DNA from 2 places in the Streptomyces sp. TLI_55 genome. Region 1 is predicted to be linked to the other one. Evidence: riboswitches for the same ligand, from Rfam matches in the RefSeq annotation. Region 1 holds a riboswitch; the other holds the start of a gene.
What was found. A riboswitch is a leader RNA that binds a small molecule or an ion and turns the genes downstream of it on or off. The one in region 1 is predicted to bind ZMP and ZTP.

Region 1 (6,165 bases):
AGTCGATGGGCGGCGACGCGAGCATCACACCCGTCAAACCGCCGAACACGAACGTGACCAGGAAGCCGGTGGCCCAGAGCATCGGTGTCTCGAAGGACAACGAGCCCTTCCACATCGTTCCGATCCAGTTGAAGAACTTCACGCCTGTTGGCACGGCGATGAGGAACGTCATGAAGGAGAAGAACGGCAGGAGCACTCCGCCGGTGACGTACATGTGGTGGGCCCACACCGTCACGGACAGGCCGGCGATCGCGATGGTCGCGCCGATCAGGCCCATGTAGCCGAACATCGGCTTGCGGGAGAAGACCGGGATGACCTCGGAGATGATGCCGAAGAACGGTAGCGCGATGATGTACACCTCTGGATGGCCGAAGAACCAGAAGAGGTGTTGCCATAGCAACGCCCCGCCGTTGGCGGAGTCGAAGACATGGGCGCCGAACTTGCGGTCCGCCTCCAGCGCGAAGAGGGCCGCGGCCAGGACGGGGAAGGCGAGCAGGACCAGGACGGCGGTCAGCAGCACGTTCCACACGAAGATCGGCATGCGGAACATGGTCATGCCCGGCGCGCGCATGCAGATGATCGTGGTGATGAAGTTGACCGAGCCGAGGATGGTGCCGAAGCCGGAGAAGGCCAGACCCATGATCCACATGTCGGCGCCGACACCCGGGGAGCGCACGGCGTCCGAGAGCGGGCTGTAGGCGAACCAGCCGAAGTCGGCCGCGCCCTGCGGGGTGAGGAAGCCGCCGACCGCGATGAGCGAGCCGAACAGGTACAGCCAGTAGGCGAACATGTTCAGACGCGGGAAGGCCACGTCGGGGGCGCCGATCTGGAGCGGCATGATCCAGTTCGCGAAGCCGGCGAACAGCGGCGTCGCGAACATCAGCAGCATGATCGTGCCGTGCATCGTGAACGCCTGGTTGAACTGCTCGTTCGACATGATCTGCAGACCAGGCCGGGCGAGCTCGGCGCGCATGAGCAGCGCCATCACGCCACCGATGCAGAAGAACGCGAACGACGTGATCAGATAGAGCGTTCCGATCGTCTTGTGGTCCGTGGTCGTCAGCCACTTCAGGTGTCTCATGCCCCGCCTGTGTCCGCGCCCCGCCCGGACGTCACACTTCGAGGACGCGACGAGAATCACCGAGGACGGCTGTGACGATCCCGAAGGTGCCGGACACGAACGGAACATGAGCAACGACGACGACTTCGCCGCTGCCTATCGCGCGCACTACTGGGCGGTCAGCCGCTATGTCGCGCGGCGACTGGACGGGCGGCCGAGCGAGGTGGAGGAAGTGGTGGCGGAGGTGTTCACCGTCGCCTGGCGGCGCCGCACCGACCTGCCGCCCACCCCGCTGCCCTGGTTGTACGGCGTGGCACGCAACTGCCTGGCCAACGCGGTACGCGGACACGGGCGCCGGCGGCGCCTGGTGGACCGGCTGGGCAACGACGACACGGCCCACGGGCGGCACATCGAGGCGGGGCCGGACGCGGAGACGCCCGGCGCCTGGGTGCACGACGCCCTCGCCCGGCTCTCCCCGGCCGACCAGGAGGTGCTGCGGCTCACCGCGTGGGAGGAACTCGGCATCGAGGAGGTCGCCGTCGTCCTCGGCTGCGGCCGCCGCGCCGCGTCGATGCGGCTGCACCGGGCCCGGCGCCGGCTGAGAACCGAGATCGACCGGCTGTGCCCCACGACCTCCGAGAGCCCCGCGATCCCCGCGAAGGAATACGGCCATGGCTGACGAACTCGACCTCCTGCGCCGCGCCAACCCGGTGCCCACCGACGGCCCCCACTACGGCGACGGCCCCCTCGACCACCACGCCGAGCGCCGGCTCGACGCGCTGATGCGGCAGCGGACCGCCCGCCGCCCCCGGCTGTACTGGGGGCTGGCGGCCACCGGAGTCGTCACCGCGCTCGTGTCGGCGCTGCTGTTCACCGGCCAGACCACCGCTCCGGCGGCCGCCGCGCCCCGCCCGCTGGTGGTGCGGGCCGGCTCCACCCCCGTACCCCTGGAGACCCTGGCCGAGCGGGCGCGGGCGGTGGACAGTGCGGCGGCCGGGCTCCGCAAGGGCACCCACGTGCGCACCTGGAGCCTCGGCATGAGTGACGACAAGCCGCCGATCACCTACCCGGAGGAGCGCATCGTCCGCTGGAACGCCGACGACAGCCACACGGAGACCGTCGACGACGGCCACGACCGCACCACCCGGACGTACCCGCCCAGTTGGAGCGACGCCCCGCCGCAGTCGCCCCCCCCGCACGACGTGGCCCGGCTGCGCGCCTACCTCCAGGAGGCCGCGTACAGCAAGACGCCGCTCACCACGGGCGAGCTCCTGAACGCCGTCGACTACGTTCTCGACACCTGGCACTTCGGCGCCCGCGAGTCGGCGGCGCTCGCCCAACTCCTCGCGGACACCGACGGGTTGAAGCCCGTCGGGCAGGTGACGGACCGGCTGGGGCGGCGCGGACAGGCGTACGTGTACGAGGAGTCCGGCACCCGCAAGATGCTGATCATGGATCCGGCCACCGGCGCCGTACTCGGCCTGGAGACCACCTTCACGAAGGCGGAGCCCGAGTACGGCGTGAAGGCCGGTGACGTCATGGACTACAGCGCCTGGACGCGCTGACTCACGCCCCGAGCTGCCGGCCGGCCGCGTCCACCGTCTGCTCCAGCAGCGTCGCGATCGTCATCGGACCGACGCCGCCCGGCACCGGGGTGATGAGCGAGGCCCGCTCCACGGCGGAGTCGAAGTCGACGTCGCCGATGTTGCCCGGGTTGTAGCCGGCGTCGATCACGACCGCGCCGGGCTTGATGTCCTGGCCCTTGATGAGCTGCGGCCGGCCCACGGCGGCGACCACGATGTCCGCCTCCCGGACGACCGCCGACAGGTCCGTCGTACGGGAGTGGCAGTACGTCACCGTCGCGTCCCGGGCGAGCAGCAGCATGCCGGCGGGCTTGCCGAGGATCGCGCTGCGGCCGACGACCACGGCCCGCTTGCCGGACGGGTCGACGTCGTACGCGTCGAGCAGCCGCATGATGCCGCCGGGGGTGCAGGACACGAAGCCCGGCAGGCCGAAGCTCATCGTCGCGAACGAGGCGAACGTGACGCCGTCGACGTCCTTCTCGGGGGCGATCGCCTCGAACGCGGCGCGCTCGTCGATGTGGGCGCCCATGGGGTGCTGGAGCAGGATGCCGTGCACGGCGGGGTCGGCGGAGAGCTCCTGGAGCGTGTTCACCAGTTCCTCGGTGGTGGTCGCCGCGGGCAGCTCCACGTGCCGGGAGGCGATCCCGGCCTTGCGGGAACGGTTCTGCTTCATGCGGACGTACGTCACGGAGGCGGGGTCCGCGCCGACCAGGAAGGTCGCGAGACAGGGCGTCGTGCCGGTGCGTGCGGTGAGGTCGGCGGCGCGCTGAGCGGTGTCCTCGACGATGCGTCGGGCGAGCGCGGTGCCGTCCATGAGACGTGCCTGGGCCATGATCCACTCCTGGGCTGACAGTAGGGTTCGCCCAGGCGCACGGCTTCACGTCGTACGGGCCGCTCCCCGGTGGTGCTCCACCTCAGCGCCAGTCACGGCCCGCCCCCAGACTAACCCCGGCGCCGCCTGCGCAGGCCGTGCGGGGTCGGAGGCAGCGCGCGGTGCCGTGTGCGTCGTAGCGCCGACCGCATCAGTGCGGCGGACACCAAGCGGGCTGCCGCCGAGGCCGGCAGGGTGCGGCGGGAGCGCACCGGGAACGATCGGCCGAGGCCCGCACGCGCCGAGAAGGTCCAGGTCACCCTGGACGTGATCTGGACCTTCGGCAGACTTCTCCCTACTCGTCCCATGCCTGGAGCATGATCTGTTCGGCGATCTTGCCGTCGCGCAGCGTGATCATGGATTCGGCGAAGACCCGGACCCCGTCCGCGTACTCGCAGGACTCGGTGTACGCGACCTGATCGCCCTGCATGATGCACTTCTCCAGCTTGTGCGCCTTGATGTCGCGGCTGTAGACGTCCTCCAGAAGCTCGCCTATCTCGCTCCGGCCGTGCAGGACCCTTGGACTGCTGGGCTGGGTGTTGCGGTCCACGATGCGCAGCTCCGCGTCGTCCGCGTAGAGCGACAGCAGATTCGCGGCCTTGTCTCCCTCGATGCCCTGACGCAATGTCTCCGTGCTGAACGCGCCCATGATGACCTCCTGTGAGGCCCGCGGCCCGAGGGGAGGGGCCGCCTGGGTCTCACCTTCGAGACTCCTCCGCCCCGCCGGTCTCGGCAAGCGCAGGGGCGGTACTGCGCCTGACGGGTGAGAGGCGCCCCGCACCCGTGTCCACGCCCGGCGTGGCGCCGTTGCAGACAACATGATCTCCACTCGACGTATCGTCGCCGTCGTCGGTCTCGCCGCCGGTGTCACCGGCCTCGCCGCCCCGATGGCGAGCGCGGCCCCCGCGGACGCCGACACCGCCAGGCTCAGCCCGATGGCCACGCTCGACTCGCTGACCGTGAGCGACCTCCCCGCGGAGCGCAAGGCCGAGATCCCGCGCCCGTCCGAGCAGCTGGCCCAGCTCAACCGCGTCAACGACCTGAACCAGCTGAGCCAGGTGACCGACCTGGCCGCCCCCGTCACCGGGCTGCTGCCGGCCATCCAGTAGTCGTCTGATCCGCGTACGGAGTCGTACGCGCACGTCCACACCAAGGGCCGTCCGGGCAAACCGGGCGGCCCTTGACATTGCCCGGAGCCGCGCGGAGCATGCGCGTAGCAAGTGAATCTTGCTTCACTTGGCGAACGATTTCTCGCAGTGCACACATTGTCGTGGCGAACGAAGAGGTCCGCATCATGCCCATCACCCGCGAACTCCTCATCGGCGGCAAGGACGTGCCCGCCGCCTCCGGCCGGACGGCCGAGGACCTCAACCCCTACACCGGGGAGGTGTACGCGACCGTCGCGGCGGCGGGCCCCGAGGACGTACGGCGGGCCGTGGACGCGGCCGACGCGGCGTTCGAGGAGTGGGCGGCGCTGGCCCCCTTCGCCCGGCGCGCGATCCTGCTGAAGGCGGCCGACCTGCTGGAGAGCAAGGGCGACCAGGTCGCCGAACTCATGGCGGGCGAGGCCGGCGGCACCCGGCCGTGGGCGTACTTCAACGTGGCGCTCGCCGCCAACATGCTGCGCGAGTCGGCGGCCGCCGTGACGGCCCCGCGCGGCGAGGTGCTCACCGCACAGGAGCAGGGCGCCCTCGGCCTCGCGGTGCGCGAACCGGTGGGCGTGGTCGCCGCGTTCGCGCCGTGGAACGCTCCGGTCATCCTCGGTGTACGGGCGGTCGCGGCGCCGCTGGCCGCGGGCAACACGGTCGTGGTCAAGGCGAGCGAGGACGCGCCGCTGGCCTGCGGCCTGTTCGTGGCCGACGTGCTGCGCGAGGCCGGGCTGCCGGACGGCGTGCTGAACGTGATCACCAACGACCGGGCGGACGCCGCCGAGATCGCCGAGGCCCTCATAGCCGACGAGCGGGTCCGGGCCGTGAACTTCACCGGCTCCACCAACGTGGGCCGCATCATCGGCGAGCACGCGGCACGTCATCTCAAGCCCGCCGTCCTGGAGTTGGGTGGCAAGAACGCGGTGATCGTACTGTCCGACGCGGACGTGGACTACGCCGTCGACGCCGTCACCTTCAGCGTGTTCATGAACGCCGGGCAGATCTGCATGTCCGGCGACCGCATCCTCGTCCACGAATCCCTCGCCGATGAGTTCACGCGGAAGTTCGCCGCCAAGGCCGCCTCCCTCCCGTCCGGCGACCCCTCCGACCCGCACACCGTGGTCGGTCCGCTGGTCGCCGCCTCCGCCGCGCAGCGCGTGGCGGGGCTGGTCGAGGACGCGGTCGCCAAGGGCGCCAAGGTCCTCACCGGCGGCGGCAAGCCGGACGGCGCGGTCCACCCGGCGACCGTGCTCACCGACGTGCCGAAGGACGCCGAGCTCTATCACGCGGAGGCGTTCGGGCCGGTGTGCGTGGTGGAGACGTTCGCCGACGACGCCACCGCGGTGGCCATCGCCAACGACACCGACAACGGCCTGACCTGCGGCATCATCACCGAGAACGCCACCCACGGCCTCGCCGTCGCACGTCGGATCCGCACCGGCATCGTGCACATCAACGACCAGTCGGTGGCCGACGAGCCGCAGGCCCCCTTCGGCGGCTTCA
Region 2 (6,165 bases), 2.5 Mb from region 1:
CGAGGAACTCCACCGCATGTGCCTGGCGGCGGCGGACCACATCGTCACCGCGAACCGCTTCGCCGACCTCGGCATCACCGACCCGCGCGTCGCCGACGCGGTCGCCGAGGCCTGGCGCCGCCGCGCCGAACTCCCCTCCGTCTACGGCCGCTTCGATCTCCGCTACGACGGCAGCGGCCCCGCCAAGCTGCTGGAGTACAACGCCGACACCCCCACCTCCCTCGTCGAGGCCGCCTCCCCGCAGTGGTTCTGGATGGAGGAGCGCTTCCCCGGCGCCGACCAGTGGAACTCCCTGCACGAACGCCTCGTCGCCGCCTGGAAGAAGCAGGCAGCGCTGCTCCCGCCGGGCAGCCCGCTGTACTTCGCGTACTCCTCCGCCGACGAGCTCGGCGAGGATTTGATGACGGTCGCCTACCTCCAGGAGACCGCCGAGCAGGCCGGCCTCGACACCGCCTGGATCTCCATGGAGGAGATCGGCTGGGACCGCCTCTCCGGACGCTTCGTCGACCAGCAACTCCGCTTCATCCGCAGCTGCTTCAAGCTCTACCCGTGGGAGTGGCTGACCACCGACCGCTTCGCCGACCACGTCCTCGACACCCTCGACAACGGCGGCGGCACCGGCACCACCCTGTGGATCGAGCCCGCCTGGAAGATGCTGCTGAGCAACAAGGCACTTCTGGCCATTCTCTGGGAGCTCTACCCCGGCCATCCGAACCTCCTGCCCGCCTACCTCGACGGGCCGCGGGAGCTGGCGACGACGACGGGCTACGTGGCCAAACCACTGCTCGGCCGCGAGGGCGCCGGCGTCACCCTGCACGCCCCGGACACCACGGACACGGCCCCTGTACTGCGCGAAGAGGCCTGCTGCTACCAGGAGTTGGCGCCGCTGCCCGACTTCGACGGCAACCGTGTCGTCCTGGGCGCCTGGGTCGTCGACGACGAGTCGGCGGGCCTCGGCATCCGCGAGTCGGCCGGACTGGTGACCGACGAATACGCGCGCTTTCTGCCGCACGTGATCCTCTGACGCGACACAATGTTCGGCCCACGACCAACGGAGAGGGGCGAGCGGTGGGCAACACGGCCACGATGGAGAGCGAATACGTCTTCGACACGTCCTGGGAGCGGGAACACGGGCGGCTGCTGGCGTTGGAGGAGATCTACGACAGCCAGAGCCGCCACCGCCTGACCGAGCTCGGAGTCGTCGACGGCTGGCACTGTCTGGAGGTGGGCTGCGGCGCCGGCAGCATCGCGCGCTGGCTGGCCAAGCAGGTCGGCGCCGCCGGGCGCGTCCTCGCCACCGACGTCGACACCCGCTTCGCCCATTCCCACGGCCTGTCCAACCTGGAGATCCGCACCCACGACCTCCTGAGGGACGACCTCCCCGAGGCCTCCTTCGACCTCGTCCACGCGCGGGCCGTGATCGAGCACCTCCCCGACCGCGACAAGGCGCTGCGCCGGCTGGCCGCGGCGACCCGCCCCGGCGGCTGGGTGGTCGTCGAGGACTTCGACATCGACGGTCCGACGGCCCCGGCCGTCGACCTGTACTTCCCGCCCGGCTACACCGAGCCGGCCGAACGCCTCGGCCGCGCCCTCCGCGCCGCCTTCGGCGCCACCGGCGTGGACCGCGGCACTGGTCCCCGCCTGCCCCAGGCGCTGACGGACGCAGGCCTGACCGAGGTCCGCGCCCAGGTCCACGCACCGGTCCTCACCGGCGGCGATGCGGCCTTCCTCCCCCTCACCCTCCGCTCACTGCGCCCCCGCCTCCTCGCCACCGGGGAGGTGAGCGACATGGACATCGAGGACGTCATCACCCTGACGAAGAGCCACGGCACCACCTACCTCCCCAACTACATGACGATCACCTGGGGCCGAAAGCCGGCGTGACCGCCTAGGAGAGCACCGCCGCCAGCTGAGCCAACCCCCAGTCCAGATCCTCCTCGCCGATCATCAGCGGCGGGGCGATGCGGATCGTCGGGCCGTGGGTGTCCTTGACGAGTACGCCCCGGTGCATCAGCTTCTCGGAGATCTCCCGGCCCGTCCCGTGGGCTGGGGCGATGTCCACACCCGCCCACAGGCCCCGGCCACGTACCGCTGTCGCGCCGCCGGTGGCGGTCAACTCCCGTAGTTCGCGGTGGAGATGGGCGCCCAGTTCGGCGGCGCGTGCCTGGTACTCGCCTGTCCGCAGCATGGCGATCACCTCCAGCGCGACCGCGCAGGCCAGGGGGTTGCCGCCGAACGTCGAACCGTGTTCGCCGGGCCGGAAGACCCCCAGGACCTCCGCGCTCGACACCACCGCCGAGACCGGTACGACCCCGCCGCCCAGCGCCTTGCCGAGGACGTACATGTCCGGGACCACGTTCTCGTGCTCGCAGCCGAACGTCCGGCCGGTCCGGCCCAGGCCCGACTGGATCTCGTCCGCGACGAACAGCACGTTCCGCTCGCGGGTCAGCTCCCGGACCGCGGGGAGGTAGCCGGCCGGCGGAACCAGGACCCCCGCCTCGCCCTGGATCGGCTCCAGCAGCACGGCCACCGTGTTCTCCGTGACCGCCGCGCGCATCGCCGTCAGATCACCGAACGGCACGATCTCGAAGCCGGGAGTGTACGGACCGTAGTCCGCCCGCGCCTCGGGATCGGTGGAGAAGCTGATCAGCGTGGTGGTGCGGCCGTGGAAGTTGTTCCCCGCCACCACGATCTTCGCCATCTCCGCGGGCACGCCCTTGACCCGGTACCCCCACTTCCGAGCGGTCTTCACCGCCGTCTCCACCGCCTCCGCGCCGGTGTTCATCGGCAGCACCAGCTCCATCCCGCACAGCTCGGCCAGCTCGGAGCAGAACGCGGCGAACCGGTCGTGATGGAAGGCCCGGCTCGTCAACGTCACCCGCTCCAGCTGAGCCTTCGCCGCATCGACGAGCCGCCGGTTGCGATGGCCGAAGTTGAGCGCCGAATAACCGGCCAGCAGATCCAGATACCGCCTCCCCTCCACATCCGTCAGCCACGCCCCGTCCGCCGTGGCCACGACCACGGGCAGCGGGTGATAGGTGTGCGCGGTGTGGGCTTCGGCCGAGGCGATGAGCTTCTCCGTGGCGTTCACGGGCACTCCCAAGGGTGAGGACGGCCCCCTTCCATCGTCGCTCGCATGGTGGACGCGGCACCTCCGGTGTACGACGCGCCCGGTAGGCTGACCAGCGGGCCGTGACTGGCGCGCTGGGATGGGACGGACCATCGGGGAGCGGCCTGTGAGTGACCGAGTGCCGTGCGCCTGGGCCGAACCGTGAATCGTGACCGCAACCCGCCACGCCATCCGGAGGCCGACGACATGTCAGAGCAGCAGCCCCTGTCCAGCGAGTCCACCGCCTTTCGCGCCGCCCTCGATGTGATCCGCGCGGTCGAGCCGCGCGTCGCCGACGCCATCGGCCAGGAGGTCCACGACCAGCGCGAGATGCTCAAGCTGATCGCCTCCGAGAACTACGCCTCCCCGGCCACCCTCCTGGCCATGGGCAACTGGTTCAGCGACAAGTACGCCGAGGGCACCATCGGCCGCCGCTTCTACGCCGGCTGTCGCAACGTCGACACCGTCGAGTCCCTCGCCGCCGAGCACGCCAAGGAACTCTTCGGCGCCCGCCACGCCTACGTCCAGCCGCACTCCGGCATCGACGCCAACCTCGTCGCCTTCTGGTCCGTCCTCGCCGACCGCGTCGAGGTCCCGTTCCTGGAGAAGACCGGCGCCCGCCAGGTCAACGACCTCACCGACGCCGACTGGGCGGAGCTCCGCCAGGCCTTCGGCAACCAGCGCATGCTCGGCATGTCCCTGGACGCCGGCGGCCACCTCACCCACGGCTTCCGCCCCAACATCTCCGGCAAGATGTTCGACCAGCGCTCCTACGGCACCGACCCGGCGACCGGCCTGATCGACTACGAGGCGCTGCGGGCGTCCGCCCGTGACTTCAAGCCGCTCATCATCGTCGCCGGCTACTCCGCCTACCCCCGGCTGGTGAACTTCCGCATCATGCGCGAGATCGCCGACGAGGTCGGGGCGACCCTGATGGTGGACATGGCGCACTTCGCCGGTCTAGTCGCGGGCAAGGTGCTGACCGGCGACTTCGACCCGGTCCCGCACGCCCAGATCGTCACCACCACCACCCACAAGTCCCTGCGCGGCCCGCGCGGCGGCATGGTCCTGTGCGACGACTCCCTCAAGGACCAGGTCGACCGCGGCTGCCCGATGGTCCTCGGCGGCCCGCTCCCGCACGTCATGGCCGCGAAGGCGGTCGCGCTGGCGGAGGCCCGACAGCCCGCCTTCCAGGACTACGCCCAGCGCATCGTCGACAACTCCCGGGCCCTCGCGGAAGGCCTGATGCGCCGCGGCGCGACCCTGGTGACCGGCGGCACCGACAACCACCTCAACCTGATCGACGTCGCCACCTCCTACGGCCTCACCGGCCGCCAGGCCGAGGCCGCGCTCCTCGACTCCGGCATCGTCACCAACCGCAACGCGATCCCCTCCGACCCCAACGGCGCCTGGTACACCTCCGGCATCCGCATCGGCACCCCCGCCCTGACCACCCGCGGCCTGGGCACCGCCGAGATGGACGAGGTCGCCGGTCTCATCGACCGCGTCCTCACCGCCACCGAGCCGGGCACCACCAAGTCGGGCGCGCCCTCCAAGGCCGCGCACGTCCTGGACGCCAAGGTCGCCGACGAGATCTCGCACCGCGCGACCGACCTGGTGGCGGGCTTCCCGCTGTACCCGGAGATCGACCTGGGCTGACAAACGCCCTGTTGAGTTGTCAAGGAACGGCGACTCACGAAGATCGTCGAGCGATCAGAAGTCGATCAGAAGCCGCTCAGAGGTCGATCACAGATCGATGAGCTCCTGACGTGGTTCCTCCCGCGGCGGTCCGGCCTTCTGCCGGGCCGCCGCGCGGCGTATCAGCAGCGTCCCGCCCGCCCCGACCGCGAGCCCTGGCAGGGCCCACCACCAGTCGGTGGCGTCACCCGGCCGTGACGATCGCGCAGCGGCTGCGGCGAGCGTCGGATCCGGGCTCGGCGTCGCTGCCGCGTCCATGCCGGACTGGTCCCAGGGCGGCGGGTACTCAACGGCGGAGTCGCCGTAGAAAGCCTTGCCCATCATGCCCAGGTCCTTCAGGAGGTCGCGGAGCACCTTGGGCTGCTGGGCGCGGTGCCAGGTGCCGTTCGTCGACTCGTCCACGTTCGCCGCCGTGTGGATCCAGACCGCCTGCGAGTCCGCCACCGGGTAGACCCGGTCGACCCGCCACGGCGACACGTCGTGCACCATCCATGTCACGTTGATCTGCGGGCCGGCCATCAGGTCGGCCTCGGGCGGCTTGTCCGCCGAGCCCGCGCCCGGCTCTCCCAGCAGCCGCTCCAGCGTGCCGTACTCCCGGTCGGAGTAGTACAGCGATGCCGTCTCCGCGCTCTCCGGCGAGACGATCAGCACACTGGTCGGACCGCCGGCCGCCGCCGGTCCCGCACTCCCGAGGGCGAGCCCGAGAGCCGCCGCCGACACCCCTGCCACCGCCGTCAGCCGACGACAGCCACCCCGCCGATCGCTTCCCTGCCTGTGCATCCCGAGCCCCCAACCTGCCGATGCCGGACGGCCCGCCCGTTCCCGCGAGCCGTGTGTCACTTCTGGTACACCGCTCGGCCCGCCGAGGTTCCCACCCCGCTCGCATCAATCCGAGGAAGTCCCCGAAGACTCCGCGACCGGGCTCCTCACCGACTTCGCGATGTCCAGCGCCCGGGCCTTCGACGCCACCCCCTCCAGCCGCAGCGTCACCTCCGCCGAGCCCGCCGGACGGCTCCACAGCAAGGTCGGCCCGGCGGTCCGCTCCTCCCGCGTGTAGCGGCCCCCGTCCGCGTCCAGCAGCCAGAAGCTCAGCAGGTGGGGACGGGGGAACCACAGCGCCGTGTCATGCGAACCGGCGACTGCGGAGCCGCCCAGCGAGATCCACTCCGGCTTCTCGCGCCCGGTCTTCGCGAAGGTCAGATCCAGCCCCGCCGCGAACTCGTCGACCCGAACCGTCCCTCCGCTCTCGCGCCAGCAGAGACTGACCACGAACCGTCCCTGCGGCCCACCCGCCACCGACACGGCGTCCGGGGCGCCAAGCGCGTCCGGCACCAGCGGCTCGAACCCGGCCCGCCGCA

Region 2: another riboswitch for ZMP and ZTP. It lies ahead of CRP56_RS26640 (glycine hydroxymethyltransferase); the one in region 1 lies ahead of CRP56_RS37820 (bifunctional 5,10-methylenetetrahydrofolate dehydrogenase/5,10-methenyltetrahydrofolate cyclohydrolase).

Annotation. Positions count from the first base shown of each region.
Region 1 covers NZ_OAOJ01000001.1:8,254,906-8,261,070, forward strand. The annotation lists gene ctaD (aa3-type cytochrome oxidase subunit I) at 1-1,081, opposite strand, end outside; gene CRP56_RS37810 (RNA polymerase sigma factor) at 1,188-1,739, shown strand; gene CRP56_RS37815 (CU044_5270 family protein) at 1,732-2,625, shown strand; gene CRP56_RS37820 (bifunctional 5,10-methylenetetrahydrofolate dehydrogenase/5,10-methenyltetrahydrofolate cyclohydrolase) at 2,627-3,475, opposite strand; ZMP/ZTP riboswitch at 3,498-3,581, opposite strand; gene CRP56_RS37825 (nuclear transport factor 2 family protein) at 3,810-4,163, opposite strand; gene CRP56_RS37830 (hypothetical protein) at 4,333-4,623, shown strand; gene CRP56_RS37835 (aldehyde dehydrogenase family protein) at 4,809-6,165, shown strand, end outside.
Region 2 covers NZ_OAOJ01000001.1:5,754,999-5,761,163, forward strand. The annotation lists gene CRP56_RS26625 (glutathionylspermidine synthase family protein) at 1-1,024, shown strand, start outside; gene CRP56_RS26630 (methyltransferase domain-containing protein) at 1,069-1,884, shown strand; gene rocD (ornithine--oxo-acid transaminase) at 1,889-3,091, opposite strand; ZMP/ZTP riboswitch at 3,183-3,272, shown strand; gene CRP56_RS26640 (glycine hydroxymethyltransferase) at 3,317-4,768, shown strand; gene CRP56_RS26645 (hypothetical protein) at 4,856-5,536, opposite strand; gene CRP56_RS26650 (hypothetical protein) at 5,693-6,165, opposite strand, start outside.